Regions from separate parts of the Sphaerimonospora cavernae genome, predicted to be linked through region 1. Evidence: riboswitches for the same ligand, from Rfam matches in the RefSeq annotation. Region 1 holds a riboswitch; each other region holds the start of a gene.
The links. Region 1 has a riboswitch for cyclic di-AMP ahead of ACFHYQ_RS24055 (glycoside hydrolase family 25 protein). Riboswitches for the same ligand answer to the same signal wherever they lie in the genome.
Positions count from the first base shown of each region.

Region 2: another riboswitch for cyclic di-AMP. It lies ahead of ACFHYQ_RS23595 (coiled-coil domain-containing protein); the one in region 1 lies ahead of ACFHYQ_RS24055 (glycoside hydrolase family 25 protein).
Region 3: another riboswitch for cyclic di-AMP. It lies ahead of ACFHYQ_RS05660 (C40 family peptidase); the one in region 1 lies ahead of ACFHYQ_RS24055 (glycoside hydrolase family 25 protein).
Region 4: another riboswitch for cyclic di-AMP. It lies ahead of ACFHYQ_RS02095 (C40 family peptidase); the one in region 1 lies ahead of ACFHYQ_RS24055 (glycoside hydrolase family 25 protein).

Region 1 covers NZ_JBHMQT010000055.1:8,540-16,313, forward strand. Annotated here, with positions in the region: gene ACFHYQ_RS24040 (CPBP family intramembrane glutamic endopeptidase) at 1-779, opposite strand, end outside; gene ACFHYQ_RS24045 (sensor histidine kinase) at 1,065-2,870, shown strand; gene ACFHYQ_RS24050 (response regulator) at 2,867-3,529, shown strand; cyclic di-AMP (ydaO/yuaA leader) riboswitch at 3,755-3,894, shown strand; gene ACFHYQ_RS24055 (glycoside hydrolase family 25 protein) at 3,907-4,677, shown strand; gene ACFHYQ_RS24060 (aminobutyraldehyde dehydrogenase) at 4,800-6,221, opposite strand; gene ACFHYQ_RS24065 (NAD(P)/FAD-dependent oxidoreductase) at 6,247-7,458, opposite strand; gene ACFHYQ_RS24070 (ferredoxin) at 7,464-7,652, opposite strand; gene ACFHYQ_RS24075 (fumarylacetoacetate hydrolase family protein) at 7,673-7,774, opposite strand, start outside.
Region 2 covers NZ_JBHMQT010000054.1:13,964-21,737, forward strand. Annotated here, with positions in the region: gene ACFHYQ_RS23570 (ATP-binding SpoIIE family protein phosphatase) at 1-84, shown strand, start outside; gene ACFHYQ_RS23575 (50S ribosomal protein bL37) at 105-182, opposite strand; gene ACFHYQ_RS23580 (DeoR/GlpR family DNA-binding transcription regulator) at 343-1,155, shown strand; gene ACFHYQ_RS23585 (hypothetical protein) at 1,271-1,462, shown strand; gene ACFHYQ_RS23590 (hypothetical protein) at 1,585-1,731, shown strand; cyclic di-AMP (ydaO/yuaA leader) riboswitch at 1,803-1,953, shown strand; gene ACFHYQ_RS23595 (coiled-coil domain-containing protein) at 1,967-2,899, shown strand; gene ACFHYQ_RS23600 (hypothetical protein) at 2,941-3,333, shown strand; gene ACFHYQ_RS23605 (M50 family metallopeptidase) at 3,459-4,763, opposite strand; gene ACFHYQ_RS23610 (LuxR C-terminal-related transcriptional regulator) at 4,965-5,570, shown strand; gene ACFHYQ_RS23615 (class III lanthionine synthetase LanKC kinase domain-containing protein) at 5,580-7,595, opposite strand.
Region 3 covers NZ_JBHMQT010000006.1:234,629-242,402, forward strand. Annotated here, with positions in the region: gene ACFHYQ_RS05650 (helix-turn-helix domain-containing protein) at 1-61, shown strand, start outside; gene ACFHYQ_RS05655 (patatin-like phospholipase family protein) at 78-1,094, opposite strand; gene ACFHYQ_RS05660 (C40 family peptidase) at 1,271-2,293, opposite strand; cyclic di-AMP (ydaO/yuaA leader) riboswitch at 2,370-2,552, opposite strand; gene ACFHYQ_RS05665 (amino-acid N-acetyltransferase) at 2,869-3,420, shown strand; gene ACFHYQ_RS05670 (RDD family protein) at 3,550-4,767, shown strand; gene ACFHYQ_RS05675 (histone-like nucleoid-structuring protein Lsr2) at 6,438-6,776, shown strand; gene ACFHYQ_RS05680 (ATP-dependent Clp protease ATP-binding subunit) at 7,060-7,774, shown strand, end outside.
Region 4 covers NZ_JBHMQT010000003.1:342,564-350,337, reverse strand. Annotated here, with positions in the region: gene ACFHYQ_RS02105 (NYN domain-containing protein) at 1-916, shown strand, start outside; gene ACFHYQ_RS02100 (C40 family peptidase) at 1,052-2,011, shown strand; cyclic di-AMP (ydaO/yuaA leader) riboswitch at 2,213-2,390, shown strand; gene ACFHYQ_RS02095 (C40 family peptidase) at 2,458-3,009, shown strand; gene ACFHYQ_RS02090 (peptidase MA family metallohydrolase) at 3,062-3,943, shown strand; gene ACFHYQ_RS02085 (glycosyltransferase family 4 protein) at 4,013-5,122, shown strand; gene ACFHYQ_RS02080 (AMP-dependent synthetase/ligase) at 5,147-6,931, opposite strand; gene ACFHYQ_RS02075 (SRPBCC family protein) at 7,178-7,618, shown strand; gene ACFHYQ_RS02070 (ArsA family ATPase) at 7,615-7,774, shown strand, end outside.

The DNA of each region.
Region 1 (7,774 bases):
GGCGCGCGACGCAGAAGAACCAGCCCGTAGATCGGGAAAGCTACGGCGCCCACAAGCAGAATCAGGGTGGAGGGTCCCTCGCCAAGGGTCTCCAGTCCGCGGCCGACGTTCTGGCTGACGTTGAACAGCATGTGCAGGGCGATCGGCGCCCACAAGCTGTGCGTGACCATGCGGATGCAGGCGTAGCCGATTCCGAACAGGCCGGAGACGACGATCAGCGGCACGACGTCTGACAGCGAGGCTCCCCAGACCAGAACAACCAGGTGCACCGCGCCGAAGCCGATGCCTGAGACGAGAGCGGCAAGCCACCGCTTGCGATGCGCGAACGCCCTGACGACCACGCCTCGCATCAGGGCCTCCTCCGCGAAGGAGTTCGGGAGTTCAGCGACCAGTGCCGCGGCCAACGCCAACGCACCCCCTTCGATGCCGAAGCCCAGCGGCCATGCGGCGAGCGCCACGGGCAGCGCCATGAGGGTCAGGTGGCGTGGCCGTGGCAGACGGGTGATGCCGACGGCTCGCCACGCCGACCAGCGAGACAACAGGACGAGGGTGGCCGCCGCGAGCACGAGGGTGGCGATCTCGCGACGCGCCGTCTCGCCCATCCCCGGGGTAAGCCAGGTGAGAACGCCGGCGGATGCGCCGACCAGTCCGAAGACGCCGACTATGATCGCGAGCGTCGCCGCAAGCGGCCGCCGCTCCACCCAGTTCGGCGCGGTCCATGGCAGGGCACCGGCCACGGCATGGTGGCGGTCATGTCGAACAGCCGGGTTCACCTTCATGGCGGGCGCCTCCGAGTCTCGTGGTCACGGCCGGGCCGGCCGCTTACCTCGATGATCTCGGGGGTGGTCCCTTCGCCGGATCGGCGTACCGACGCCACCCGGCTCAGCCGATCGCCACGGGTCCACTACGTCAAAAGTCTCAGCCCGGCGGGACGGCCGCCGCATTTTCGGACATCTCAAACTATGGAAGGGCAATAGCCCTGAACGTTGACATGGAGTACGATCACGGCTGCAACACTCCCGCCGGGGGTGCCTTAACTGGCCAGGCAAGGCGGGAGGGCCGACATGGCAGCTGCGCGAGAGAACGTCCGCGCCGACCGGGCGCCCGGCCCGGACGCCATCCTGGCCGCCGTGCTCTTCGCCGCCGACCGGTTCCTCGCCAGTGCCGAACCGTGGGAGACGAACATCGGCGAAGTCCTGGAGCGGCTCGGGACGGCGGCCGGAGTGAGCCGGGTGTACATCTTCGAGAACTACCTCGACGCTCGCGGCGGCCAGTGCACTGGCCACCGGTCCGAGTGGGTCGCCGCGGGGATCACCCCGCAGATCGACCACCCCATGCTCAGGGGGTTCAACTACGTCGACGTCGGCTGGGGACGGTGGGTCGGGCTGCTGGAGCACCGGGAGGTGATGGCCGGCCACGTCCGCGACTTCCCCGCGCCGGAGCGTCCCGAGTTGGAGGCCGAGGACATCAAGTCGATCGCACTCGTGCCCATCCATGTCGAAGACCATTGGTGGGGCTTCATCGGGTTCGACGAATGCGTGGCCGAACGGGAGTGGTTGCCCAATGACGTGGCGGCGCTCCGGGCGGCCGCGGACACCCTGGGAGCCGCGATCCAACGCGCGCGCATCGAGGAACGGCTACGCGCCCAGCAGGAGCAGCACCGCGCGGCGATCGAGGCGACCATGGGTCTCCTGCGGCGGCGGGTGGCCGCGCTGTCCCGGGTCGCGAGCGACATGGTCGTGGACCAGCCGCTGGAGACGACACTGCGGACCGCCATGGCGACGGTGGTGGAGGCGAGTGGCGGTGTGGCCGCCGCGGTCCACATTATGGAACGTGACAGCGGCCGGCTACGGTTCCTCGCCACCGACGGGCTGCCCGACGGCTATGAGGAGGGTTTGCGAGCGGCCTGGGACCTCGGCGTCGACTCCCCTGCCATAACCGCCCTTCATGAGCAGCGCGTGGAGGTGATCCGCGATGCCCCGGCGCGGACCCTGGCGCGGCCCCGGGCCGAGCCGATCCACCGGTTCCTGCCCCATGTCGAGTGGGACATCCTCGTGGCCGTTCCCCTCGGCACCATGGGCCAGATGTTCGGTGCGCTGCACGTCTACTACCTCCCCGATGACGAGCCGGCGGATGAGGAGCTCGAATTTCTCGTGGCGTTCGCGGATCAGATCGCCGTGGCGATCGAGAACGCCACCTTGCTCGCCGAAGTCCGGCAGAACGCCGCCCTGGTGGAGCGGCAGCGGCTGGCCCGCGATCTCCATGACTCGGTCTCCCAGGCACTGTTCTCGATGACGCTGCACGCCCGTGCCGCCGAGCTGGCGATGGACAAGCAGGGTCTCGGCGGGAACGCGTCGCTGGGACGCGCGGTGAGCCAACTGCGGGAGCTGACGCAGGGAGCGCTGGCGGAGATGCGCGCCCTCATCTTCGAACTGCGCCCCGGAGCCTTGGCCGAGGAGGGCCTGGTCTCCGCGGTACGCAAGCAGGCCGCCGCCATCGCAGGCCGCGAAGGCCTGCTCATCGATGTCGTCGACGAGACGGGCGAGCGTCCCGCGCTGGACGAAGCGGTCGAGGAACACCTCTATCGGATCGTCCTCGAGGCGCTGCACAACACCGTCAAGCACGCCGATGCCCAGCGGACCACCGTGACGATCACCCGGACCGGGTCGAGCCTGACGGTCTCGGTCAGGGACGACGGTCGCGGCTTCGCCCCCGATGCCGCTTTTCCGGGACACATGGGACTCGGAACGATGCGGGAGCGCGCGACACGCATAGGTGCCGGCCTCCACATCACGAGCACACCCGGCGCCGGAACCAGCGTCACGGTCACCGCGCCGATCACGAAACACACGGAGGCGACCAGCCGGTGAGCACCGCGGACAGCACGATCAAGGTCTTTCTGGTCGACGACCACCGCGTCGTCCGTACGGGCATGCGGGCCTTCCTGGAGATGCTCGACGACATCGAGGTGGTCGGCGAGGCGGGAACGGGGAAGGAAGCGCTCGACCGCCTGGCGGTTCTCGACCATTCGGACGAACTTCCCGACGTCGTCCTGATGGACCTGATGATGCCCGTCATGGACGGCATAGCGGCGACCCGAGAGCTCAAGGCCCGGTTTCCCGCCGTCGAGGTCATCGCGGTGACCAGCTTCGTGGAGGAGAAGAAGGTCCGGGCCGCCCTGGAAGCCGGGGCCACCGGCTATCTACTCAAGGACGCCGAGGCGGACGAGGTGGGGCGGGCCCTGCGTGCCGCGGTCCGCGGCGAGGTGCACCTCGATCCGGCCGCCGCCCGGCAACTGGCCGCTGCGATGCGGGCTCCCGTGACAGCCACGGCAAGCCTGACACCACGAGAACGAGAAGTGCTGGCCCTCATCGCCGACGGCCGGTCCAACCGCCAGATCGCGACCGCGCTGTCGGTCAGTGAACGCACGGCCCGCACCCATGTCAGCAACATCCTGGCGAAACTGGGACTGTCCTCCCGCACCCAGGCGGCCCTGTGGGCGGCCCGCGAGGGCATCACCCCGTCCTGACGGGCAGTCCCGCACACGGACGCGCCCCTCTCCGCGGAGGGGTGACCAGCCGACCGCGTCCCTCCGTAAGACTCCGATCCGGAGTTTTGTCCTATTTGCACCTTAATGGTGGTCCGTGTACCTTTTGTCGCCAACGGCATACGCAACGGTGACACCATCCCCGGTTGCGTTGTCCGTTCGTTGCCAGGATCCGCGCGTCCCCTGGCGGGAGCCGTCCCGTCAGAAGGTGCACGGCCGCCGACTCCGCGCCTCGCGGAGCCGGGGACCACCCCTCGGGTGAATCGGAGCGCGTCCCCCCAAGCGCGCCGTAGGGCGCTTCCGCCCGAACCCGTCAGCTGTCCCGGTAGGCGGCATGGAAGCAAGGAGTCAATCCCTTCATGCTGGAACACCGGTTCACCGCAGTCACCCCCTCTTCGCCGGCCTCGCCCAAGTACCGGGTGAGCCTCTCCGGCAAGCGCTTCCGTTCGCCTGCCGTCAGTCTGGCGATGGTCGTGCCGACCGCCGCACTCAGTGTCTTCCTGGCCGGGCCGGCGCAGGCCACGCAGCTCGCCCCCGGCGACGAGAACATCACGCTGATCTACGGCGAAGACATCTCCAACCACGAGCCGAACCACAACTGGGCCGCCAGTCCGGCGAAGTTCGGCATCATCAAGGCCACCGAGGGCCTGACCTTCCGCGACTCCACCTTCGCCCGATACTGGGACGAATTGGACAAGAAGGGCATCGTGCGGGGCGCCTACCATTTCGGCCACCCCAGCAACGACCCCGTCGCCGAAGCCGAGCACTTCCTCTCCATGGTGAACCAGCAGCCCAGCAAGCCCGGTGACCTGCTCGTGCTGGACCTGGAGGCCACGGACGGCATGTCGGTCAGCCACGTCAACGCCTGGGCCAAGACCTGGCTGGCCCATGTGAAGGCCAAGACCGGCGTCACCCCGATGTTGTACAGCGGCTGGAACTTCGCCAACACCTACGGGCGCGGCCTGGCCGAATATCCGCTGTGGGTGGCGCACTACAGCAAGGCCCCGGGCAAGGTCACACCGCCCGCCGACTGGAAGAGCTGGGCCATTCACCAGTACACGGAATATCCCATCGACAAGAACGTCTCCGCGCTGAGCCCCGAGCAGCTGCGCGCCCTCGGCCGCCGCTGACGCCGCCACTGACCAGGCACCGCTGACCACGCCGCCACTGACCACGGAGTCACGCCCTGCCGGCAGCCGGAGCACGGTCCCTCGTGCTCCGGCTGTCAGCGGTGAGAACGACCGTGGCGACGTCAGGTGTGGCTGATCATCACGTGCTTGATCCGGGTGTAGGCGTCCAGGCCGTAGCGGGACAGGTCCTTGCCGGTGCCCGAGTGCTTGAAGCCGCCGTGCGGCATCTCCGGGATGATCACCTGGTGGCAGTTGACCCAGACCGCGCCGAAGTCGAGTGCGGCGGACAGCCGCATCGCACGGCCGGTGTCCCTGGTCCACACGCTGGAGGCGAGCGCGTAGTCGACCCCGTTGGCCAGCTCGACGGCCTCCTCCTCGCTCGCGAACGGCTGTACGGTCACGACCGGGCCGAAGACCTCCTGCTGCACGATCTCGTCGTCCTGCCGCACGTCCGCGACCACGGCCGGTGCGAAGAAGTAACCGGGACGGTCGAGCCGGGAGCCGCCGGTGACCACGCGGGCGTGCCCGGGCAACCGTTCGAGGAAGCCGCCGACCCGCTCGGCCTGGGCCGCGTTGTTCGACGGACCGAGGAAGACGCCCTCCTCGTCGGGCCCGCCGACGCGCAGCGCCCGCGCCGCCTCGGCCAGCGCCGTGACGACGTCGTCGTACGCCCGCTCCTCGACGAGCACCCGGGTGACGGCGGTGCAGTCCTGCCCGGTGTTGAAGAACGCCGCCTCGGCGATGGCGCGCCCGGTGGCGGCGGGGTCCACGTCGCCGAAGACCACCGCGGGGGCCTTGCCGCCCAGCTCCAGGTGGACGTCCTTGAGGTCGGGAGCGGCGGCCGCCATCACCTCGGCCCCGGCGCGGGTCGAGCCGGTGAGGGCCACCATCTCCACACCCGGATGTCCCACCAGCGCGCGGCCGGTGTCGCGGTCACCGCACACGACGTTGACCACGCCGGGCGGGAGGACCCGGGCGCACAGCTCGCCCAGCAGCACGGTCGAGCCGGGCGTGGTGTCGGACGGCTTGAGCACCAGCGCGTTGCCCGCCGCCAGCGCCGGTCCGATCTTCCACGCGGCCATCATCAGCGGGTAGTTCCACGGCGTCACCTGGGCGACGACGCCGATCGGCTCGCGCCGTACGAACGAGGTGTGCCCCTCGGCGTACTCGGCGGCACCGAGCCCCTCCAGCACCCGCGCCGCGCCCGCGAAGTAGCGGATCGCGTCGATGGCCCCGCCCGTGTCGACCCGCATCGCCGTGCCGCGCGGCTTGCCGGTGGCCCGCACCTCGGCCTCGGCCAGCGCCTCCCGGTTCGCCGCCATCAGATCGGCCAGCTCGAGGAGCAGCCGCTGACGCTCGGCCGGGGTGGTTCGCCGCCAGGTCCGCGCGGCCTCGCCGGCCGCCTCGACCGCCCGGGCCACGGCCCGCTCGTCTGAGCGGGGCGCCCTGCCGTACACCTTCTCGGTCGAGGGGTCGACCAGTTCCATCCACTCGCCGGCGTCCCGGCGCTCTCCGGCGATCACGTTGCACAGCGTGTCCACCACGGTCTCCTCACAGGTCGGGTACGGCTCAGGCGGCCAGGGGGGTGCGGTTCAGCAGGGCGGCGCGGTAGCGGGCGACGGCGGACGGCATGCCGATCAGGACCACGCCGACCAGTTCGCCGTCGCGGTGGTAGCCGACCACGACCTCGCCGCCGAGGTCACCCTCCAGCACCCGGATGTCCGACTCGCCCAGCGCGGGCGCCCCGAACGACTGCAGGCGCAGCTCGTACTGGTCGCTCCAGAACGTCGGCAGCGGGGCGAAGGGCGTCGCGATCCCCTCCCCCAGACCGAGGTCGGCGAGCAGCGTGAGCGCCGCGTGCTTGGCCGTGTCGGTCGGGATGCTCCAGTGCTCGACCCGGCGGGGCACGCCGTCATAACGCGGGTTGGGGAAGCGGGCGATGTCGCCGACCGCGACGACGCCGTGCCGCCCCTCGACGCGCAGCGCGCCGTCGCACAGCACGCCGTCGGACAGGTCGAGGCCGTTGCCGTCCAGCCACTCGGTGTTGGCCACCGATCCCACGGCCTCCACCACGACGTCGGCGTCGACGCGGGTGCCGTCGGACAGCGCGGCGCCGGTCACCCGATTTTCGCCCATTTCGCCCATTTCTCCAAGGAACGCGGCGATCGTACGGCCGAGCAGGAACGTCACGCCGCGCTCCTCGTGGCGGCGGCGCAGCGCCGTGCCCAGTTCGTAGCCGAGCGGGCGGCGCATCGGGGCGTCCTCCGGCGCGACGACGGTGACCGACGCGCCCAGCGTGCGGGCGGTGGCCGCCACCTCGCAGCCGATGAACCCGGCGCCGACGACCAGCACGTTCACCCCGGGCCGCAGCTCGGCACGGAGATCGCGGGCGTCCTCGAGAGTCCGCACGACGTGCCGGCCGGCCGCGGGCCCGGGTAACCGCCTGGGCCGCATGCCGGTGGCGATCACGAGCCCGTCACAGGTCAGCTCGGCGCCGTCGCCGAGCCGTACGGCCCGGGCGTCCAGGTCGGCCCCCACGACCCGAACGCCCAGCCGCCACGTGACGTCCGCGACCGCCGGGCGGAGCCGGAACGCGAGCGCGTCGTGGGTCACCTCGGTGGCGAGGGCCTCCTTCGACAGCGGAGGACGGTTGTACGGCAGATGGGGCTCGTCGCCGATCGCGACGATCTCGCCGGTGAATCCCGCCGCCCGCAGCCGCTCGGCCGCGCGCAGGCCGCCCATCGACGCCCCCGCGATCACGACGCGCCGTGTGGTCCGCACCGCGGTCAGTCCTCGATCGTGATGGCCTGCAGCGGGCAGACGTCGGCTGCCTCCTCCACGGCGTCGCGCAGCGACTCGTCGGGCTCGGCGACGTAGACCAGGTGGCCGTCCTCGTTGATCTGGAAGACCTCGGGGGCGGCGAACACGCACTGCCCGTGGTCCTTGCAGACGTCCATGTCGACGATGACCTTCATGATGAGACTCCTTGCCGTGGTCAACGCTTGGGCGGACGGATGCCGCGGAACTCCCAGTCCCCGCCGAAGGCGGTCGAGATGACCTCCTCCGACTCGGTGGGCTGGGCGCCGCAGTCGTCCCG
Region 2 (7,774 bases), on a different contig from region 1:
CTCATCAAGCGGTTCGCCTACCGCTGGGGCACCCGGCCGACGCCGTACGGAAAAATCGTCTGGGTGGAGCAGAACCTCCCCTGACGACCCTGAGTCCCCGTGCTCTAGCGGCCGGTCGGGCGCTTACCGTGGTTGGCCTTCTTCTTCTTGCGTGCCTTGGACCTGCGTGCGCGCTTCGCCATGAGGGCCCGCCTTTCTCGTCCGGCTTTTCCTCACTGTCCCCCGCCCGGCGATGCCGTACAAGGGGGAAGAGCCGATCCATGCATCCTCGTCACCATGAATCAACATTCCTGCTGCTGCTATCTGGCATAATTTGTTGGAACCCGTTGATAGGAGCGATGGATGCTGGCCCAGCAACGGCGGCAGGCGATCCTGGAGCGAGTCCGGAGGACGGGCGGTGCGCGCGTCGCGGAACTCGTACGCGACCTCGGGGTCTCGGACATGACCATCCGACGCGACCTGGAGGTCCTGGCGAACCGCGGACTGATCGAGAAGGTTCACGGCGGGGCCACCGCCGCCGGAGCCGGATCCACCGAGGAGCCCGGTTTCGCCGCCAAATCGATGCGCCAGCAGACGGAGAAGGAGGCCATCGCCCGGCGCGCGGCCCGGCTCGTCCAGCCCGGCGGCGCCGTGGCGCTGTCGGCCGGCACCACGACATGGGCCCTCGCCCACCATCTGGTCGAGGTGCCCGAGCTGACCGTCATCACGAACTCCGTGCAGGTCGCTGACGTTTTCCACCGGTCGGGACGGAGCGATCAGACCGTGGTGCTGGTCGGCGGGGTGCGCACGCCGTCGGACGCGCTCGTCGGGCCCGTGGCGATCACGGCCATCCGGTCCCTGAACGTCGACACGCTCATGCTGGGCATCCACGGAATGAACCCCCGGGCCGGCTTCACGACCCCGAACCTCCTCGAAGCCGAGACAGACCGGGAGTTGGTCGCCGCCGCGCGGCAGCTCGTCGTGCTGGCCGATCACACCAAGTGGGGCACTGTCGGCATCAGCACCATCGCCCGCCTCGATCAGGCTCATGTCGTCGTCAGCGACACGGGACTGCCCGATGAAGCGCGGGCCGAGCTGTCCGAGCACATCGGCAAGTTGATCCTCGCCGATCCGGCCGGGGACGGCGAGCTCGGGCACCGGAAACCGGCGCAGTGAACGGCGACACAGGCGACACAGGCGGCACAGACGGCACAGGCGATACCCGACGTCGCTCGTGACCCGGCAGGTGACAGCACGGGCGACGACGTGACCGACGACATGAACGGCATGTGTGAACGACAACGTGAAGCGCACGATCACCCATCTCGCCGACGGCCGTGAGCTCATCTACTACGATCGGCGGGACGACGTGGACCACAGCGCCGCCGAGGCGGATCGGCGTCTGGTAGCGTCATCGCGTCAGGTACCGCCGGACGGGCGAGAACGGAGCCGCAAGGTTCGAAAGCCTGTGGAGACCCGGTAAGACCACCTTGGTGGCACAGGTCGATGAAGCAGGAAGCCGCAGAAGTGTCGCATGTGCGGCACAGGCTGAATCTTCGGCATTCATGCCGGAGAGCGCGTCAAGACCCGCTGCTGGACGAGTGGGTGGCGGTCGACGGACACCGCCAGACCCGCACCCATCTCCCCTCCGCAGAAGAGTGTCCCCTGTGCCCCGCCCACCCTGGATCGGAGATCCCCTCCCCCTACGAGGTGGCGGCCCAGATGCTGCGCCAAGCCGAGATCACGGTCTGATCTCTGAATGATTGCGACTCGGGGTGGCATCCGGCGTTTCCGTACCACTATTATCCATCGCATCGTCTGACTCAGCCGATGCGCCTAATCCTGAGTGCCTCACTCGGGAGCCGAGGACCCATGGAACGTGGGGTGAAGGCACGACGTTCGTGTTCAACGCAGTGCCCGGGCGTCTCCAGCCCGAACCCGTCAGCTAACTCGGCAGGCATATGGAGAGGAGTGGGCACTGCCCCGCGTGTTACCTCTGGCAGCCGGTGTGCTCGCGGCCACCGCGCTCGTGTTCGGTACGGCCACGGCGGGCCAGGCCGATCCAAAACCCAGCAGGAGCGGCCTCAAGAAGCAGCTCGCCGGCCTGGAGAAGAAGGTCGACCGGCTGATCGCCGACTACAACGCCAAACGGGTCGAGCTCGCGAAGGCACGTACGGCGGAGCAGGCCGCGCGCGACCGGCTCACCCGGGCCGAAGCGGACTACGACGCCATGAAGCGATCTGTCGAAGACTTCGCCTCACGGCAGTACCAGATGAGCGGCCCGATGCCGGTCCCCGACCTGACGACCTCGGCGCTCGTTTACCAGATGCAGCAGGAGCAGTCACTCAGGCTGAGCCGCTTCGACGAGGCGCGCACGGAACGTCAGCGTGCCGCGGAGGCGGCGAAGGATCTGACCGACCGGCTCAAGTCGCAGGCCTCCGCCGTGGCCGATCAGCGCGAGCAGGCCGAGAAGCTGATTGACGAGATCAAGGACAAGCTCGACAAGTTGGTCCCGGTCGCCCCCGGCAGACGGCCGGGTGGATCCTGGGCTCCGGAGCTGCCCACCGGCGCCGACAACATCACTCCTCGCACCCTGCTGATGCGCACGGAGGTGGTCGAGAGCTTTGACCTGCGTTTCCCGGTCGGCTGCTACCGCTCGGAGTCGAGCGGTGAGCATCCCCTCGGCCGCGCCTGCGACTTCATGATGAGCTCGGGCGGCTCGATGCCGACGCCGGAGATGAAGGCTCTCGGCGACACCGTCGCCGCCTGGGCGATCAAGAACGGCGCGAAACTGGGGGTGAAATATGTGATCTGGCGGCAGCAGATCTACAATCTCGGCTGGCCGGGCTGGCGCACGATGGCCGACCGCGGCGGGATCACCGCGAACCACTACGACCACGTGCACATATCGATGTACTAAGGACCACGAACTGTGGAAACGTTCTGCGCGAAGGATGACGTGTGGCAGTGGCACGAGTACTGGTGATCGGTCTCGATCCCGCCAAGATCCAGGGCTGGGACCCGGAGCCGATCCAGGCGGCGATGGCACGCGGTCAGGCGCGGTTCGACGATCATGGTATCGAGGCCGACTGGTGTCTGGTGGCACTCGACGAGAGCCCCGAAGGGATGATCGTGGAGGCGCTGACCCACGGAGACTACGTCTGCGTGGTGATCGGGGGCGGCATCCGCAAGCACGAGCCGTTGCTCGAATTCTTCGAGAAGGTGGTCAACCTGGTCCGGCAGCACGCGCCCGACGCAGCCATCGCCTTCAACAGCAGCCCCGAGGACTGCGCCGACGCAGCTCTGCGGTGGCTGCGCCGACCCGGCGCCGGCCCGGAAGGGCAGGCACCCTGACAGGGCACTGATCGCTCCTCAGGGGCCGGTACCCGCGTGGCGAGACTCTTCGGCGCCACGTGGCGGAAGGCTTCGGTGACGATCTGCCCGATCTCGTCCCAGTCCACCGGGACGTCCATCGGCGGTCAGCCGGAGATGCGGACGGGGTTGACCAGATCGGCGTAGATCAGCAGGCCGCCCATGACGACGAGCAGCACGGCCATCACGTACGTCAGCGGCAGCGCCTTGGCGACGTCCACGTACGCGGGCATCGGCCGTCGCCGGATCCGCGCGATGCCGCGCTTGAGACCCTCCCACAGACCGCCCGCGATGTGGCCGCCGTCCAGCGGAAGCAGCGGGATCAGGTTGAACATGCCGACCGCGAGGTTGAGCCCGCCGAGCAGGGTGATGAAGATATTGATCTTACTCTCGACGGGGATGTCCGAAGCGGCGATCTCGCCGCCGATGCGGCCCGCGCCGACGATGCCGATCGGTCCGTTGGGATCGCGCTTCTCACCGGAGAACGCCGCCTGCCAGACGCCGACCATTTTCTTCGGAATGTTGAGCATCGCGACCGCGGTGCGTTCGGTCATGTCCCACATCTGACCGAGCACGTATCCGGGCCCCTGCCGCTCGACCACCAGCGTGGGCGACACGCCGAGGAAGCCCACGTTCTTCTCCACCTTGCCGGGATCGTCGAGCAACGGCATGTCTTGGGAGATCAGGTCGACTGTGAGGGTCATGCCCCTGCCCGCCCGGTCGATGCCGATGGTCGCGGCGCCGGCGCCGTGCGCCCGGATGAAGCGGGTGGCGTCCTCCCACGACGCGACCGGCTTTCCCGCCACCGAGGTGATCCGGTCGCCGGGCAACAGTCCCGCCTTGGCCGCGGGCGTCGCCGGGTCGGAGTCCCGGCAGTCCCGCTTGGCTGCCTCCACTGCGGGAATCACGCACTTGGACACCGAGGACACGGTCGGCTTGGTCACCGTCACGCCGAACCCCATCATCACGATGGCGAACAGCACGAAGGCGAGCACGAAGTTCATCGCCGGGCCGCCGAACATGACGATGACCTTCTGCCACCAGGGCTTGCGGTAGAAGACACGGTTCTCGTCGCCCGGAACGATCTCCTCGGAGGCGACGGCTCGGGCGTTCTCGATCAGGCCTTGCCATGGGCCGGTCGATACGCTCCGTAGTCTGTTGGGATCGTCCGACGGCCGGGGCGGCAGCATGCCGACCATGCGGATGTAGCCCCCGAGCGGAATCCACTTGATCCCGTACTCGGTCTCACCTCGCCTTCGGGACCACATCGTGGGCCCGAAACCGACCATGTACTGGGTGACCCGGACGTTGAACAGCTTGGCCGGGACGAGATGGCCGATCTCGTGCAGCCCGATGGAGAGCAGCAACCCGACGAAGATGACCACGAATCCGGCTACGGAGAGCCAGTACATCAGCGTGTACCCCCGCGTCGGAGAAGCCGCCTTGCCATACGTCGCACTCTTCGAGGGTAGCCGACGGCGGCGTAAGGGGAGCGTGTGCCGACGTGTTTCGGGTACCCGTTCCTCGACCTCCGCTTGACCAAATGGAGACACTTCGTTGACACTGCGGAGCCGTTCGATCACCCTTTGATAAACCACCCAGAGGGGAGTGTCTTGATCCGGATCCTGGTTGCCGAGCACCTTCCGTTGGTACGGCGCGGCCTTGTGGCCTCGCTCGACGGCGAGAGCGACCTCGCCGTAGTCGCCGACGTCGGTTCGGCGGAGGACATCGTCCCCGCCGCCCTCGACGTCCGACCCGACGCCGCGGTCATCGACGTCGACCTGCCCGGCGTGGGCGGGCTCGACATCGCCGCCCGGCTCGGCGAGAAGGTTCCCGACTGCCGGGTGCTGATCCTGTCGGCCCAGCCCAACCCCGGCCACGTGAAGCGGGCGTTCGCCGCCGGAGTCCTCGGCTACATGAGCATCGAGATCGGGCCGGACCAACTCGCCGACGGCATCCGCCAGATGGTCTCCGGGCGCCGGGTGCTCGACACCGATCTCGCCGTCGCCGCGCTCGAGGCGGCGGAGAATCCGCTGACCCCTCGCGAGCTCGACGTGCTCCGGATCGCCGCCGGAGGCGCTCGGTCCAAGGAGATCGCCGAGCAGCTGTGTCTGTCGGTCGGCACGGTACGCAATCACCTCTCCCGCATCCTCTACAAGACGGGCGCACGTAACCGGGTGGACGCCGTACGCATAGCCGGCGACGCCGGCTGGCTCTGATTCGTCGCCCTACCAGGACCTCTCGGACGCGGCCACGGCCCGCAGGCCGGACGGCCGACGCCTCTCCCGCCGGGCGGGCGGGGCGCCCCCCAGGAACGGCAACCCCACCGGCTCGTCGTGCAGCGCCGCACCGACCGACAGCAGAACGCCCGCCGTACCGGTGGCGAGGTCCATCGAGAGCCGCAGCAGCCGCTCGCCGGGGAACGCGAGGTGCCCTCGGAAACCGACCGCGTGCCAGGAAAGGGCGGCGAGCTGGCGACCGGTCTCCTCATCCTCACGGCCCCAGCCGCCCGCGCGGTCGCGGCACAGGTACGCGATGATCCCGGCCCGGCCGCCGAACAGCCCGGGCTGGAAGTACAGGTGCGCCCTGGCGGCCCGGTCGAGGCGCGCCCACACCGCCGCGAGCTCCGGATCCGGCCGGTAGTGCAGAAACTCCCCCAGCACCCAGGCCACGCCCACGCTGCCCCGGTCGAGATGCGGCGTGGCCCTCCGGTCCCCCTCCCGACCTCCCGCATCGACCCGCAACGACCCGTCGGCCTGAGCCACGCAACGGCGCAGATCCCGGCGAAGCGCCAGCTCCGCCTGAGTGAGCCACTGGACGTCTCCCGTCCGCTCGAACATCCGGACGAACAGCAGGGCGGGGCCGGTTGTTCCGTACATCAGTCCCGGGCAGCCGTCGGTCGCCTCATCGCTCAACCGGTCGGCCACGATGGCGGCGGTGCGTAGCGCCTCGTCGAGATCGCCGAGATACGCCTGGCTGAGCGCGATGCCGGACAGTCCTCCGTACAGATCGACGCCGAGCGGCCGTCGGAACCCTGTCCCGGCCATGTCGAGCACCTCCTGTGCCTCCTCGTGCCGGCCCAGGTGGGCCAGCGCGTGGGCGACACCGTGCAGCCCGTCGTAGAACCCCGGCCCGAGCCGCGGTCCGCGCCCACGGACCCGGTCGATCAGCCACTGCTCGTGCTCGGGAAACCGGCCGGCTCCGGTGGCGTGCAGGGCGTAGAGCACCCCGGCCGCGCCATGTGCCAGGCCGAGGCCGCCGCCGTCACCGTCGAACTGTGCGACGTCACCGGGGAACAGCCGGTCATCGCGGCCGGGCGTGGCCGACGCCAGGATGGCCCGCCTCATCGAGTCACGCATCCGCCGCCAGCCCGCTGTGGGCGGCTTCGTCGCAAAGCTCGCGCCGCATCCGGCGGTCCTCACCGCAGGGCGCAGGAAGCTCTCCCGGATGGGGAGCAGCTCGCCGATCACTTCGGCCAGCTCCGCGGGCTTCTCCCGGTCCAAAGCGAACAGTTCGGTGAGCGGAAGGAAGAGTGCGAGCCGCAGGCAGGCAAGCGCGTACCGGTCGGCGTCGAGGCCTCCTGCTCCCGGCGCCACGGTCCCCTGCGGGGACGCGAACGCGGGGTCGTCATGTCCGCTCCCGGCCGACTCCGTGATGGGCCGGGCCGCCCCGAAGCCGACCAGCGTGACACCACCGTCCGGCCGGACGATGACGTCCGCCGGGCTCAGCCCGCCGTGCACCAACCCGTGCGCATGAACCTTCCCGACGGCGTCCTCGACCTTCGTGCAAACATCCGTCGCCCACTCCACGTACTCCGCCAGACGGCCCTCCCCGTCGCTCTCAGGGGCGCTCGTCCCCGCGGCGGTCAGCGGATGGCGCGCGGCGAGAGCCGCGCCCAGCGACTCACCTGGGACGTGTTCCAGCACGAGGAACCGGCGTCCGCCGGCGGACAGGCGCCCCTTCAGCTCTGGGGCCACGCCCAGCCCGGCGAGCCGTGCGAGCGCCTCGCCCTCGCGCTCCCGCCCGATCTCCTTCAGCACCATCCGCTCCCCCGTGTCCGGGTGGACGGCCAGGTAGACGCCTCCGCCGTCGCTCTCGCGCAGCACCGCGTCAATTCGGTACGGCAGGCCTTCCGGCGGCCTGCTCCCTGACGGCGGATAGGAGGTCAGGTGGGGAGGACATTGCGTAGGAGAGTCGTAGAAGACGGGATCTGTGCGGCAGTAGAGCTCGTATCGGTTCTCCACGTTCTCGCCTCCCGGACGCCTGCGAAAGCCGTACTCCGCGAGGATGTCAAGCAGGCGCGCCCGGGGCCAGTGACCATTGGACACAGAAAGAACATGACTCGTTACGGTGAGTGTCCATTGAACTCGTCATGGGTCTCCTCCGGACCGGTAGGGACTCCGGCAACCGGGGAGAACTACCG
Region 3 (7,774 bases), on a different contig from region 1:
GATCGGCGTGGAGACCGCGATCGAGGCGGTCGCGTGGGCGGCCCGCCGTCGGCTGATCTGATCGACCGAAACACGCTCTAGTCGGCCGTCAGCGGCGTGCGCGCATCCCTTGAGGGAACAGGCGCGGTGCGCGCCGAGGGGCCATCGTCCGCCACGGAGTCGTAGAGGGGCCGCGCCAGACCCGGCTTCGGTTCGTGACGCTCGAGCCAGTGCAGGGTCGACTCGGTGGCCCGCTCGATCAGCCCGGCCGTCTGGCGGAAATCTATCGGCAGCACCTCGACCGGGTACAGCGGCGGGAGCACGTGTATCGCCGTGCGGTCCTGGTTGCGTCTGATGGAGGCGCTGATCCGCAGTTCGCTGAGCAGATTGAAGCCATGCAGGGCCATGGCGATCACGGTGGACGGCGGCTCCGGCAGCGGGCAGGAGAAGCCGGCGGAGAGCACATAGACCTCGTCGGCCCCCGCGTTGACGGCGTGATCCAGGACCGTCCGGTCGGCCACGCCGCCGTCCATCAGCACCCGGTCGCCGATCCGCACGTTGGGATAGATCGCGGGCATCGCGGTGCTGGCCAGCAGTGCGGGCAGCGCCGGTCCGCGAGAGAGCAGGACGGCCTGGCCGCTGAGGACGTCGGTGGTCAGCACCGACAGCGGGAGCCGGGCGTCCTCCAGGTCCTCGATCGGGAGGATGCGCTCCAGGAACCGGCGCAGCGAGTGGTTGTCGAACAGGTGGTTGCGACCGCCGAGCAGTCCGCCGACGAACGTCAGCGGGTTGAAAGGGAAGGTGTAGTTCAGCGTGCCGAACGCCTGCAGCGCGCCCCGCAACGGGTGGAAGGGAAGGCTGTCCACCAGGGTGCGCAGCGCGTCCCGGCTGCTGAGCGGGTACACGTCATGGCCGCTGACCGAGAGCCACAGGCGTGCGAGATCCTCGACTCCCTCGGCGTCGGGGCGCGCCGCGTAGTACGCGCCGTTGAGCGCGCCCACTGAGGCGCCCACCACCATGTCGGCGCGCACTCCGCGAGCCGTCAGCGCGCGCAACATGCCCACCTGGGCCGCTCCCACGCTGCCGCCGCCCCACAGTACGAAGACCGTCGTCATCGTCGCTCCTCTCGCGAGAGCGAAACGGCTGGGAATTCGGAGCGCGCGGAGCACACTCCGGTATTCATTGTCGGTTCCCGGCCGATGTCCCGGCGAATCGGGTCGTGATGGTCAGCCTGCCGGGGCCGCGTCGAAGCCGTCGGGGCTGCTCAGCCCGGGACGGCCCGCGTGGGCGCTCAGTCCGCGATCCGTACGGCTCCGGCGAACGGCCGACCGGTGATCTTCGCGACGCGTACGACATCCCCGGTGCGCGGTGCGTGGACCATGTAGCCGCCGCCGATGTAGATGCCGACGTGATGGAGGTCGGAGTAGAAGAACACGAGGTCGCCCGGGCGCATGTCTTCGCGGTCGATGTGCGTGCCGGCGGTCCACTGGTCGCCGGTGTAGTGCGGGAGGCTGATCCCGACTCGCTGGTAGGCCGCCATGACGAGGCCTGAACAGTCGTACGACGTGGGCCCGTCCGCGCCCCAGACATAGGGCCTCAGTTGCTGGGTCAGCGCCCAGCGGGCCGCCTCGGACGCCTTGCCGTCGCCGACGATGGGGAACGAGATCCGGGTCGCCCGGCCGCCGATGCTCCCCGCGACCTGGCTGTAGAGGCTGCTCTCGGTCTTCTTGATCAGAGTCCTGATCTTGTCCTTGCGGGTTTCGAGGCTGCTCAGCAGCTTCTTCACCTCGGCCTGGCGGGCGGCGGCGCCGGCCTTGGCCCGTTCGGCGGCCTTCATCACGTTGGTGACCTCGGTGACCTCCTGACCCTGCTGCATCTGCAGGGCATAGGTGGTGGAGGCCTGGTCGAGGTAGGTCTCGGGGTCGGTCGAGCCGACCATGGGGAAGAGTGAGCCGATGCCGCCGTTCATGTAGGAGTTCTGCGCGAGCGCGCTCGCCTTCTGGCGGCGGACGGCCAGCTCGGACTCGCTCTTGGCGAGGTTCTTCTGGGCGATGGCGGCGGAGCGCTGGGCGGCCTTGAGCCGGATACGCTCACCGTTGTACTGCTCGGTGAGGCTCTCGATCTCCTCGTAGAGGCGCTCCACCTCGGCTGCGAGCTTCTTGAGGCTCGGCTTCGGCTCGGCCGTGGCGGCCCCCACGGGGGCGCCGAAGGTGATCGTGATCAGCGCGACCGTCACGAGGGCCAACCGGCGGATGTTCCCGGGTCCGGCCTTTCTGGCGCGGGCGTGCCTGCCCGCGGGCCGTCCTCCACGCATGCGGTTCCAAGCTCCTCTCCTCGATGGTGCCGCGCGAGGACTGCTCCCTGTGGCCGCCGTTGGCCGGGCGTGTCCGTACGGCACTGCTTGACGCCTACCGGGTTAGCTGACGGGTTCGGGCCGGAGTAGCCCTACCTTTCGGATTCACCCCGTTATCGAGCAGCAGTCGGCGTCGAGCCGGACCGCTTGCCGATTCGTACAGTTGGGTCCCCGGCTCCCCTCCACACCCGGTGCGTTGAAGATTCGGCATCGTCGCTGGACGATAGTGCACCCTGAGGTTCCCGCTCAACCAGAACTCCCGATCTCGTCTAGATTTCACAACTGAATGATCACGGTCGTGTCACGGTCTCGGATGGCACGCGTCCCTATCAACCTGCCTTTACTCGCCGAGTAAGATCACACTTCGGGGCCATGGCGGACGTCGAAGTCCGGGAAAATCCGGATACGACGTCAAGGATCTGAGCGGTCGACGCTCCGTAATTCCGCCACGACTTTCTGTCGCGGAGGTTCACGCCCTCGGTGCCATGGCAGGACACGTAATCCGCGCGTCGCGGGCGCGACTACGCTGACGGCTCATGGAGCAGGTCGCCGAGGAGACGTCAGCCGAGTCCGGACCACCAGCCCTGGTCGTGCGCCGCGCCAGGACACCTGATGTGCGCGTGATCCGTCGCCTCGTCGACGCGTACTCCGGAGCTGGGCCGCGCCTGCTGGAGAAGAGCACGGTCACGCTCTTTGAGGACATCCAGGAGTTCTGGGTCGCGGAGTCCGACGGACGGGTCATCGGCTGTGGCGCCCTGCACGTGCTCTGGGAGGACCTGGCCGAGATCCGCACCCTCGCCGTCGACCCCGAGACGCGGGGCCGGGGCGTCGGTCACCGGATCGTCGCGGCGCTCATCAGGACCGCGCGCGAGCTGGGAGTCCGCCGGGTCTTCTGCCTCACGTTCGAGGTGGAGTTCTTCGGCCGGCACGGGTTCGTGCCGATCCAGGGCACGCCGGTGTCGCCCGAGGTCTACGCCGAGCTGCTCGCCTCGTACGACGAGGGAGTCGCGGAGTTCCTGGATCTGGAGCACGTCAAGCCCAACACCCTCGGTAACACCCGCATGCTGTTGCACCTCTACCCTGGGTAATCTTAAGGTGGATGACGTTATAGCAAACTCAGGGTAAAGGTGACTGTTGTTACGCCGGTCGCTACTTTGGGCGATATCAGCATGGAGCCTGAGACGCGGGCGCATGCGTATCTGAAACGAGGTGACACGGTGAGCACAGGACAGCCACCGTATCCGCAGGGCGATTCGGATGGTACGCCAGCGCCTTCCGGCCGCGGTGCCGACGCGGACAGGCGGGCGCAGGAATTCGACCCCGAGGCCACGGTCGTCAACTATCTGAACCCGGACCAGCAGGCGGGTTCGCAGCAGCCCCAGGGACACGAGCAGCCGTACGGCCAGCAGAGCTATGGCCAGCAGGGCTACGGTCAGCCGCAGCCCGGGCAGCAGACCGGGCCCCAACAGCACGGTCAGCAGGCCTACGGTCAGCAGCCGTACGGCCAGCAGGGCTACGGCCAACAGCAATATGGCCAGCAGGCCGCCGGCTACGGTCAGCAGCCCGAATACGGTCAGCAGGCCTCCGGCTACGGACAGTCTCAGCCCGGGCAGCAGCCGTACGGCCAGCCGGGCCATGGCCAACAGCAATACGGTCAGCAGCAATACGGTCAGCAGCAATATGGCCAGCAGGCCCCTGACTATGGCCAGCAGCCCGGATACGGCCAACAGCAGTACAGCCAGCAGTCCCCTGGCTACGGCCAAGGCCAGCAGCCGGGGTACGGGCAGTCGCAGTACGGCGACCAACAGTATGGGCAGCAGCAGTACGGGCAGCAGCAGGGATATGGCCAGCAGCAGTACGGCCAGCCCGGATACGGCCAGCAACCGGCCTACGGTCAGCCGTACGGCGCCGCGATCCCGCCGGGCGCCCCGGCTCCGCTCGCGGAGTGGTGGCAGCGCCTGGTGGCGAGGCTCATCGACGGCGTCATCGTCGGTATTCCGTTCTTCATCATCTCGGCCGTCATCACGGCGATCGTGGTCACCCAGGGCAGCTACAACCTCCGTACCGGCGTGCGCATCGAACCAAGCGGTGCCTTCCTCGCCGCGATGCTCATCGGGATCGTCAGCGGCGTGATCATGATCGCTTACGAGTTCCTGATGTTGAAGATGCGGGGGCAGACGTTCGGGAAGATCGCTATGGGCATCAAGGTGGTCCCGGTCGGCGGCACTCTCAACGAGGCCGGCCTGTCGCAGGACGTCGCGGTCAAGCGTGCCGGCGTGCTGTACGGACCGCAGTTGCTGCGTTGGATTCCCATTGTCGGTTGGCTGCTCGGCATCTTCGCCCTCCTGAACGTGCTCTGGCTGCTTTGGGACAGGCCTCTGCAGCAGGCTCTGCACGACAAGGCGGCGGGCACCTTGGTGGTCAAGGTCAAGTAGTGCCATAAAACGGGGTCGATGGAGCGAACCATCGGCCCCGTTTTTCGTACCTTCGTCACAGGAAGCGGCCCAGGTGCCTGCATCGCGGAAAACCCGTAACAGGAGGGTCTAAACCGTGGGATGCTTGGCCGACGCATGTAGGTCGCTTGCACCGGAGTGGATCCTGAGAGGTGCGGCAAGGTCCGTCTGCTCCGCTGCGGCCTCGAATCCATGGTGCCGAAACCCTGGCGCCGAAACCATGACCCCGAAACCATGACCCCGAATCCATATGGTCACCCAGGCCGGCTCACCGCCGGTTGCCCTACGCGGTGGCGCCGGTCGCCGAATGGCGACCCGTTTGGACCGCTCGAATCATCGGCGCCCTCGCCTTCTGTCGTGCCGACCCGATTTTCGGGGCGGTCACAATCTGATCTTCGGTCATCGCCTGTCGATCTCCCGGAAGAAGACTGAAGAACCGCTTGGACGGTCGGGTTTTCATTCCTTACGATCTTGAAAAGGCGTCGATGCCCTGCCCGTCCGCGCGCCTCGGACTCCGCGATCTTGCGGAAACCGGTATTCAAGGCCGTTGGTCGCGGCCAAGGTCCCCGACGGTCTCCCACCACAAGATCGCGTAAATCGAAGTCGCAGGTGAACTGGGTCACAGGCGAGTTTGTGTGAGATCGCGAAAGCGGGCTGGGCGGGTCATCGGTCGATGTTCACGAGCTTTTGCGAGACCACCGGGTGATTTGTCGTTCCGCTGCATCCCCTGCCTCTGGCTGACGGTCGGTGTGCGCAGGTCCCCCTTTACCTGCCGGCCGTCGTCGGCACAGTGGCCGATCGGGGACTGACCAGCGCCTTCATCGGGTGGGATTGCGAAGAAGGCATTGTGCGAGCACCACATGACGGCGGGCCGGCCCGATGCCGACGGACCGCCAGACACTGGACGAACGCTGGGCGACGGCTGGATGAACGCTGTGCGGATGTTGTGCGGATGTGCTGGATGCCAGGTTGACGGCCTGCCGGTGTCGGCTCGCTCCCCGCCCGCCGGACCCGGAACCTGTCCGAAACTGTGGACGTCAACTGTGGACGTGGCTTCGGCGGTTCCTCCCACTGGACATTCTGGGTACGATTTCGAGTGCATCCGGTAAGACGGCTGGAGAGACGGAGATTACCTTCGGCATCACGGGTAGGCTGGATGGGCGTACGTGGTCTCCGGCGGTGCCGGGAGTGTTTGACGAATGCCGACCGGTGCGAGCGAGGATCCGGATGGATCGCCGCGAGGTGGAGGAGGAGCCTGTGGTGGGCGACATCCGGGGCCCGCGCACGGGACTTGATTTGCTGAACACTCCCTGAGATCGCTCTCCGCGACCGCCCCAGAAGGCGCCGGGGGACCCGGACCCGTCCCCCGAATTCCAGACGGGTGCCGTAAGACACCCCCGGCACGAGTGAGGCAGAATGACAGAGGTATTGTCCGCCTTGATACCTTCCGCGGTCGTCGCCGGAGCCGTCGTGTACGGCATCGTAAAGTTGGTGCGTTCCGACGCGGCGGGGCTGCGGGCGGCGCGAGAGCCCCGTGAGAACCCACCGGACACAGAAGTTGCCGAGAATCCGCATAGGTGAATTGTCAAACGGGGAATCCGGGTATATGTTTGGCTGACGAAACAAACTATGCTCTGCGAAAGGATTGCCGGATGGCCAAGCATACGCAGGTGATTCTCATCGACGATCTCGATGGTGGCGAGGCCAATGAGACGGTCACCTTCGCGCTTGACGGCACGTCATATGAGATTGACCTGAGCGACGGCAACGCCAAGCGGCTGCGCGACGCCCTGTCGCCATTCGTCGGCAGCGCCCGACGTGCGGAGGTCGCTCAGCCTCGCGGTCGCCGCCGCGGCGGCGCCGGCCAGCGGGCGATGTCCCGTGAGAAGAGCGCCGAGATCCGCGCCTGGGCGAAGGGACATGGTCACCCTGTAAGTGAGCGTGGCCGCATCGCACAGTCGATCGTCGACGCGTACGACGCGGCGCACTAACTACGCCCTTGATCGTGCGGTTATGTCGGTCGTCGGATGTTCTGACGACCGGGATAACCGCACGATTCTGCATGTGGAGAGATCATGTCTCTCCCCCTAAAACCTCGTTCGCTTGCGGCGTACCGGGAACATGTCACGCCCGGCAGGGGGTTGGATAGAGCGTGAACGCCCTGCTCTCGGGGAACCCTTCAACCAGAGGAGCGGTCGCTGGGTCGGGGCTACCATGCGGAACGACGGGCCGGACCTCCCGCGCTCGCCTGACCGCTCTGTGAGGAGCGACGAGATGTTCGAAAGGTTCACCGACCGTGCGCGGCGGGTTGTCGTCCTGGCTCAAGAAGAAGCCCGGATGCTCAATCACAACTACATCGGTACTGAGCACATTCTTCTGGGCTTGATCCATGAGGGTGAGGGCGTTGCCGCCAAGGCTCTGGAGAGCCTGGGCATCAGTCTTGAGGGTGTGCGCCAGCAGGTCGAGGAGATCATCGGCCAGGGCCAGTCGGCGCCGTCGGGGCACATTCCCTTCACCCCGCGCGCCAAGAAGGTCCTTGAGCTGTCGCTCCGAGAGGCCTTGCAGCTCGGTCACAACTACATCGGCACGGAGCACATCCTGCTCGGTTTGATCCGTGAGGGTGAGGGCGTCGCCGCCCAGGTGCTGGTGAAGCTTGGGGCCGACCTCAACCGGGTGCGGCAGCAGGTCATTCAGCTGCTTCACGGTTACCAGGGCAAGGAGCCGGCGGCGGCCGGGGGGCCGCAGGAGTCCGCTCCCTCGACATCTCTTGTGCTGGACCAGTTCGGCCGCAACCTGACTCAGGCCGCCCGCGAGGGCAAGCTCGACCCGGTGATCGGCCGGGAGAAGGAGATCGAGCGGGTCATGCAGGTCCTCTCCCGGAGGACCAAGAACAACCCGGTGCTCGTGGGCGAGCCCGGGGTCGGCAAGACCGCCGTCGTCGAGGGCCTGTCCCAGAAGATCGTCAAGGGTGAGGTGCCCGAGACGCTGA
Region 4 (7,774 bases), on a different contig from region 1:
GCGTGAGCAGGCGGAGACCCGGCTGCGCGAGCAGCTGGCCGCGCAGCGCGCCGCGGCCAGGGAAGAGGTCGAGCGGGTCCGCGAGCAGCTCAAGACGTTGCGCGGCGAGAACACCGACCTGCGCCGCAAACTGCACGACGCGAGGGAACGGGTCAAAGCGGCGGAGGCCAGGGCGGCAGAACTGGAGACGGAGGCGGCCGAGGCCAGGGCCAGGGCCGCCGAGGCGGGCGGCGCGACGGACAGCGAGGTGCGCAGGCTCAAGGAGCGTCTGGCGGACGCCGAGCGCCAGATGGAAGCCTCACGCAGGGCGGCCAGGGAGGGCCGCAGCGTGGAGGAGGTCCGCATCCGGGTGCTCCTCGACGCGCTTCAGGGGACGGTGGCCGGGTTGCGCAAGGAACTCGCCCTGCCTACGACGATCAGCCGCCCCGCCGACTCCGTGGCGGCGGTGGCCCCGGATGCGCCGGGGGTCACGGCGGTCCCCGCCCGGGCGCTCGCCGACGACGATCCCCAGCTCCTGGACCAGCTTCTCGCGATCCCCCACCTGCATCTGATCATCGACGGATACAACGTGACCAAGACGGGTTATCCGTCGCTCACGCTGGCCGACCAGCGGACCCGGCTCCTCACCGGGCTCGGCGGCCTGGCCGTACAGGCCCGCGTGGAGGTGACGTGCGTCTTCGACGGCGCCGAGCTGGACGGTCCGGTCCACGTGTCGGCGCCGCGCGGGGTCCGGGTGATGTTCAGCGCACCCGGGGAGATCGCCGACGACCTGATCCGGCGACTGGTGCGCGCTGAGCCGAAGGGTCGGTCGATGGCGGTGGTGTCGTCGGACCGGGAGGTGGCCGACTCCGTACGGCGCATGGGGGCCAGGCCCGTGCCCGCGCTGCTGCTGATTCGCCGTCTCGGCCGAGGCTGACTGGACGGCTGACTGGACGGCTGACTGGACGGTGCGGGCAGCCGGGATGGGGGTCGGCCTGCCCGCCCGGGTTGAAGCTTCAAGATCGCATGAGTAGAGTCGCGCCAGGCTTGGGACGATCTCGAGGGGGCCTTGGTGCGAGGGCGCTTACCGGTGGCCGTCGGCATGGTCGGCGTGCTTCTGCTGCTGCCGAACATGGACGCACAGGCGGATCCGAAGCCGACCGTCGCCCAGGCCAAGGCGAAGCTGAAGAAGCTGAACGAGCAGGCCGACAAGCTCGTGGACCGCTACAACGCGGCCACCGAGAAGTGGAAGAAGACCAAGAAGCAGTACGCCGCCGCGAACGACGAGTACCGCGAGCACGCCACCCAGGTGGACGCGCTGCGCGACGGGGTCGTCTCCATCGCGGTGAGCGACTACCAGTTCGGCGATCTCGCGTGGAGTGGCGTCTTCTACGGCTCCGACCCCGAATCGGCCCTCAGCGGCATGGCCACGCTCGACCAGCTCTCGCAGGAGCGGGCCAGGAAACTCGAGCAGTACGAGAGCGCCGTCTCCGGTCTCAAGCGGCGGCGGGACAAGAAGAAGTCGGCCTACGACTCGGCCGTGAAGGTCAAGAAGGACCTGGCCAAGGAGAAGGAGCAGGTCGAAAAGCTCGTCGATCAGCAGACCAAACTGCTGCGCGAGCTCGGGGCCTTCAACGCCGGCAACCCGAACAGCGCGGGAGCCGTCTACGCCGGACCCGCCTCGGGCAACGCGCTCGCCGCGCTGCAGTTCGCGTACGGGCAGATCGGCAAGCCCTACCGGTACGGCGGGACGGGACCGGGCGCGTGGGACTGCTCCGGGCTCGTCCAGGCCGCCTGGGCGGCCGCGGGGGTGCACCTGCCCCGCACGAGCTACGAGCAGTGGGCGTGGGGCAGCGGCCGGCGGGTGTCGCTTGACGAACTGCAGGCCGGCGACCTGCTGTGGCACTCGGGCTACGGCCACGTCGGGATCTACGCGGGCGACGGCAAGGTCGTCCACGCACCCCAGACCGGGGACGTTGTGAAAGTCGTCACACTTTCCGAGTATCGTCCCATTGGTGCCGTACGTCCCTGAGGTCGCTATTTGATCTCTTTTCGCTAAATGTGAGCAGTGTCACATTTAGCGGGATTTCATCCGGGTATCCTGCGGATTTCTTTTACGCAACTCTTAATGGATCTTCCATTTGATGGAGTGGGCTTTGCCGTTCGCGGACGCGTCCGGATAGCTTCTGGGCCGCGGCGAGCACGGGACTCCGCGTCCCGCTCCCGCATGCAGTCCGGTGATCTGCCGAGTCCGTGCAGTCAGGAGGCACGGAGCCGGGGAACCAACGACCCCTCGAGTCCAGGGGGTCCGGGGTGAATCTGCGCGTCAGGTGAACACGACCTGGGCGCCGTAGGGCGACTTCCCCGCCCGAACCCGTCAGCTAACCCGGTAGGCGTGAGCGGAAGACCCTAGGAGAGATCCTGTCTACCACCCCCGCGAAACTGTCCCGTCGTGTCTGCCTCGTCCTCGGAGGCGTCGTGCTGACATCCTCCGCCTTCGCCGTACCGGTGTCGGCCGACGACACGGTGACGGTGACCGTGACGAAGGTGACCCCCGCGGCGGCCGAACGGGCCGCCTCCCCCAAGCCGGCCTCCCCCAAGAAGGACGCGGTGAAGAAGGCGGCAGAGCCGCCGGCCGGCGCGAAATCGAGCCGGGCCGCGCGTCAGCGTGCCAAGGCCGCGCGGGCCGTCAAGGCCGCCAAGCGGCACATCGGCGACCCCTACCGGTGGGGCGCCACCGGGCCCAGCGCGTTCGACTGCTCCGGCCTGGTCCAGTTCGCCTGGCGCAAGGCGGGGGTACGGCTCCCGCGCACGACGTGGTCCATACGCAGCGCCGTGCCCAAGAAGGTCTCCTGGCGGCATCTCAAGGCCGGTGACCTCATCTTCACCAGCGGCGGCGGCCACGTGGGCATGTACGTCGGGAACGGCAAGATGATCCATGCGCCGCACAGCGGCGCCCGGGTGCGGATCGACAGGCTCGACTCCTACCGCAGGCGCACCTTCGCCGGAGCCGTACGACCCGGGACCTGACGACGATCGGCGGCGCCCCCCGGGCACTCGTGACACCCGTACGATGCTCGGCATGCTCCGGATCCGTGCCCTGGCGTGGCTGTCGGCACTGGTCAGGTCGGCGGCACTGGTCAGGCCGGCGGTCCTGATCGGGCTGCTGGTCCTGCCCGCCGCCGCGGCACCGGACGATCGCCTGCTGCCGCGGGCGCGGGCGATCGCCGGTGAGCATCCGGGCGTCTGGGCCGGGGCGTCGCTGGCCCGGGGCGAGCACGTCGTGGTCGTCGGCGGGCGGCGCGGCCTGATCGGCGAGCTCGCCGATCAGGCCGACCGCGGGAGCCGTACGGTCGCCCGCGTCTGGGGGCGACCGGTCGACGCGGTGGTCCTGGTGCCGGCCACGACGGAGCAGGCGGCGGTGCTGGCCGCGCCCGCGCGCGTCGCAGGGCTCGCCGCGCTCGCGGGCCCGGGCCGCGTCATCATCGAGCCGTCCGGCTTCGCCCGCCTGTCGGCGGCCGGTCGCCGGATCGTCATCACCCACGAGCTCACCCATGTCGCCACGGACGCGGCGGAGACCGGGGACATGCCCGCCTGGCTGGTGGAGGGATTCGCCGACTACGTCGGCTACTCGGGCAGCGGGCTCACGGCCCGCGAGATCGCCGCCGAGTTGGCGGCGGACCTGCGGGCCGGGGCGCCGCCGCGCGCGCTGCCCGATCACGCGGATTTCGCGGCAGGCTCGCCGCGGCGGGCCCAGGCGTACGAGGAGGCCTGGCTGGCCTGCCGGTACATCGCGGAGAGATTCGGCGAGAACCGGCTCGTGGCCCTCTACCGCGCCGCGATGGGCACCGGATCGAACGGCCCCGCCGGCATCGAGGCCGCGCTGCGTGCCACGCTCGGCGTCTCGACCGTCGAGCTCACCCGATCCTGGCTGGCCTACCTACCCACCGTGATCTCGCGATGACTCGCACCCATGACCGTCCACCCGCGACAATGCTCTGCGTGGCCTTCGGGTGAGAGGTGTGGGCAGGGGATGGGTGCGAGAACGCTGATCGTCACCAATGACTTCCCGCCCCGGCCCGGCGGCATCCAGGCGTTCGTGCACGGCCTCGCCTGCCGTCTCCCGCCGGACTCGGTCGTCGTGTACGCGCCGCGATGGAAGGGGTGCGAGGGCTTCGACGCGCGGCAGCCGTACGAGGTGGTCAGGCATCCCACCACGCTCATGCTGCCCACGCGCGCCGTCGCCGCCAGAGCGGCCGCCCTCGTGGACGACGGCGCGACCGTGGTCTTCGGGGCGGCCGCGCCGCTCGGCCTGCTCGCCCCCGCGCTGCGCGCCGCCGGAGCCGCCCGCGTGGTCATGCTGACGCACGGCCACGAGGCGTCCTGGGCGCGCCTGCCCGTCGCCGGCGCGCTGCTGGGCCGCATCGGCGCGGGCGCCGACGCGGTGACCTATCTCGGCGACTACACGTGCCGCCGGCTCGCACCGGTCGTCCCCGAAGCCAAGCTCGTACGGCTCGCCCCCGGGGTGGACACCGCCGTCTTCCGTCCCGGAACGGGCCGGGACGAGGTGCGCCGGGCGCTGGCCCTCGGGGATCGGCCGGTGGTGGTCTGCGTCTCCCGTCTGGTGCCGCGCAAGGGGCAGGACATGCTGATCCGGGCCTGGCCGCTGGTGCTGCGGCGGGTGCCGGACGCCGTGCTGCTCCTGGTCGGCGGCGGCCCGTCGCGCGCCGCGCTGGAGCGGGCGGTCTCCCGGCTCGGTCTGCGGGGCTCCGTCGTGTTCACCGGCTCGGTGCCGTGGGCGGCGCTGCCGGCGCACTACGCCGCCGGCGACGTTTTCGCGATGCCGTGCCGTACGCGGCTGGGCGGTCTGGACGTCGAGGGCCTGGGCATCGTCTATCTGGAGGCGTCCGCGACGGGCCTGCCCGTGGTCGCGGGCTCCTCGGGGGGTGCGCCCGACGCAGTACGGCACGGCGAGACGGGATTGGTCGTCGACGGTCGTTCGTCCGGCGACATCGCCCACGCGCTCGCAGGGTTGCTGGCCGACCCCGCCCGGGCACGGGCGATGGGGGAGCGGGGCCGGGCCTGGGTCGAGCGGGAGTGGAACTGGGAGAGCGTGGCGGCCCGTTTCGCCGGCCTGCTCTGACGTCCTCGACCTGGTCCGTACGGCTCAGCCGTACAGCTCGTCGATCTGCTTGGCGAAGTCGCGCAGCACCACGTTCCGCTTGATCGACTGCTTCGGCGTGACGTGGCCGCTCGCCTCGCTCAGCTCGGTGTCGAGGATGACGAACTTCTTGATCTGCTCGGCCCTGGAGACCATCCGGTTGGCGGCGTCGACGGCGGTCTGCACCTCGGCCACCAGGGCCGGATCGGTCACCACGACCTCCGCCCTGCCTGCGGTCTGCTTCCACTGCTCCAGCGCCTCGGGGTCGAGCGTGACCAGCGCCGCGACGAACGGCCGGTCGTCGCCGACGACGATGGCCTGGCTGACCAGCCGGTGCGCCCGGATCGCGTCCTCCAGCGGGCCGGGGGCCACGTTCTTGCCGCCGGCGGTGACGATGATCTCCTTCTTGCGCCCGGTGATGCGCAGGTAGCCGTCCTGGTCGAGTTCGCCCGCGTCGCCGGTGTGAAACCAGCCCTCGGGGTCGATGGACTCCTTGGTGGCGCGCTCGTTGTTCCAGTAGCCGTCGAAGACATGGCGGCCCTTGACCAGGATTTCGCCGTCGTCGGCGATCTTGACGCTCACCCCCGGGAACGGCTTGCCGACCGTGCCGACCTTGTTCGCGCCCGGGATGTTCACCGTGGAGGGTGCGCTGGTCTCGGTGAGCCCCCAGCCCTCGAACACCTCGATCCCGACGCCCCGGAAGAAATGGCCGAGCCGGTCGCCGAGGGCGGAGCCGCCGGAGACGGCGGCGGTCAGCGCGCCGCCGGTCGCCGCGCGTAGCTTGCCGTACACGAGCTTGTCGAAGAGCGCGTGCTTGAGCCGTACCCCGAGGCCGGCTCCGCCGGAGCCCTCGGCCTTGCTCCAGGCGACGGCCGCGGCCACGGCGGCCTGGAAGATCTTGCCCTTGCCCTCCGTGGTGGCCTTGAGCTCCGCGGCGTTGTAGACCTTCTCGAACACCCGCGGCACGCCCAGCAGGAACGTGGGTTTGAACGACTGGAGGTCGGGGGCGACGTTCTTCATGCTCGGGGTGTGCGCCATGACCGTGCCCGTCTCCAGCAGCACGACCTGGATGATCCTGGGGAAACTGTGCGCGAGCGGCAGGAAGAGCAGCGCCGAGCGTTCGTCCACCTCGAACATCTGCTCAAGCGGCCCCTGCGCCACATTGCGGGCGGTGAACAGCAGGTTGTCGTGGGTGAGCCTGCAGCCCTTCGGCATGCCCGTGGTACCGGAGGTGTAGATGATGGTGGCGAGGTCGCGCCCGCCCCGGCACGAGCGGCGCTCGGCGAGCGTCTCGTCGGTGACCTCGGTCCCGAGCTCGCGGACCGCGTCGAGGCCGCCGCTGTCAATCCCCCACAGCAGGGAGAGGCCGGGCACGGCCTCCCGTACCGTCTCCTCGTGTGGCGCAGTCTCGGCGAAGACCGCTTTGGCCCCGCTGTCGGAGACAATCCACTTCACCTGCTCCACGGCTGAGGTGTCGTAGATGGGAACGCAGACGGCGCCCGCCGCCCAGATGGCATAGTCGATCAGCGTCCACTCGTAGCGCGTACGCGATATGAGTGCGATCCGGTCACCGGGCTCGATCCCCGCCGCGATCAGACCCTTGGCGAGACCCGCCACCTGGTCGCGGAACTCCGATGCGGTGATCGGGGTCCAGGGGGCGTCCGGACCATCGCCGTCCTTGCGGCGGATGACTACGACGTCCGGTTCGTCCGCGCCGCGCTGGAACACCACGTCGGTGCAGTTGGCGGACGAGGGGACGTCGACCAGCACGGGAACGCTGAACTCGCGCACGGCCACTCCTTTGTGCAGGGCTCGCTCTTCGGGTCTCACCGGACGCTATCGCGCGAAAGTTACGCATCGGTAGTTCCGTCACCCAGGCGTTATCCCCGGCATCCGCACCGCATCCACACAGGCGTCCAACAGGCGTCCAACAGGCGTCCAACAGGCGTCCAAACAGGTGTGCACACCGGAATTCCAGCGGTATTCACACGGCCCGGGCACACCAGTTCAGCATGGATCGTGAAGTACGGTTGGCGCATGGCTGATCGCACCTCCTCGAGCATCACGATCGGCGCCGCCCGGTCGTCCGTGATGGCGGTGATCGCGGACTTCGCCGCCTACCCGGAGTGGGCGGGCCAGGTGAAGTCGGCGGAGATTTTGGAGACGGGAGACGACGGCCGGGCCTCCCGGGTCCGGTTCGTCCTCGACGCGGGCGTCATCAGCGACGAGTACGTCCTGGCCTATGACTGGGACGGCGACGCGGGGGTGAGCTGGCGCATCGCCGAGGGCGGGCGGATGGTCTCCGCCCTGACAGGCGGCTACCGGCTGGCCGACACGTCCGGCGACGGCATCGAGGTGATCTACGAGCTCGCGGTGGACCTGAAGGTCCCCATGATCGGCATGATCAAGCGCAGAGCCGAGAAGGTCATCATCGACACCGCGCTCAAGGGGCTCAGGCGCCGCGTCGAGGGCCGATGAGGGTCCTCCTCTTCACAGGCAAGGGCGGAGTCGGCAAGACCACGGCGGCCGCCGCCACCGCCATGCTCGCCGCCCGGCGAGGGCTGAAGGCGCTGGTCGTCTCCACGGACACGGCGCACTCGCTCGCCGACGCGCTCGCCGCGCCCGCCTCCGGAG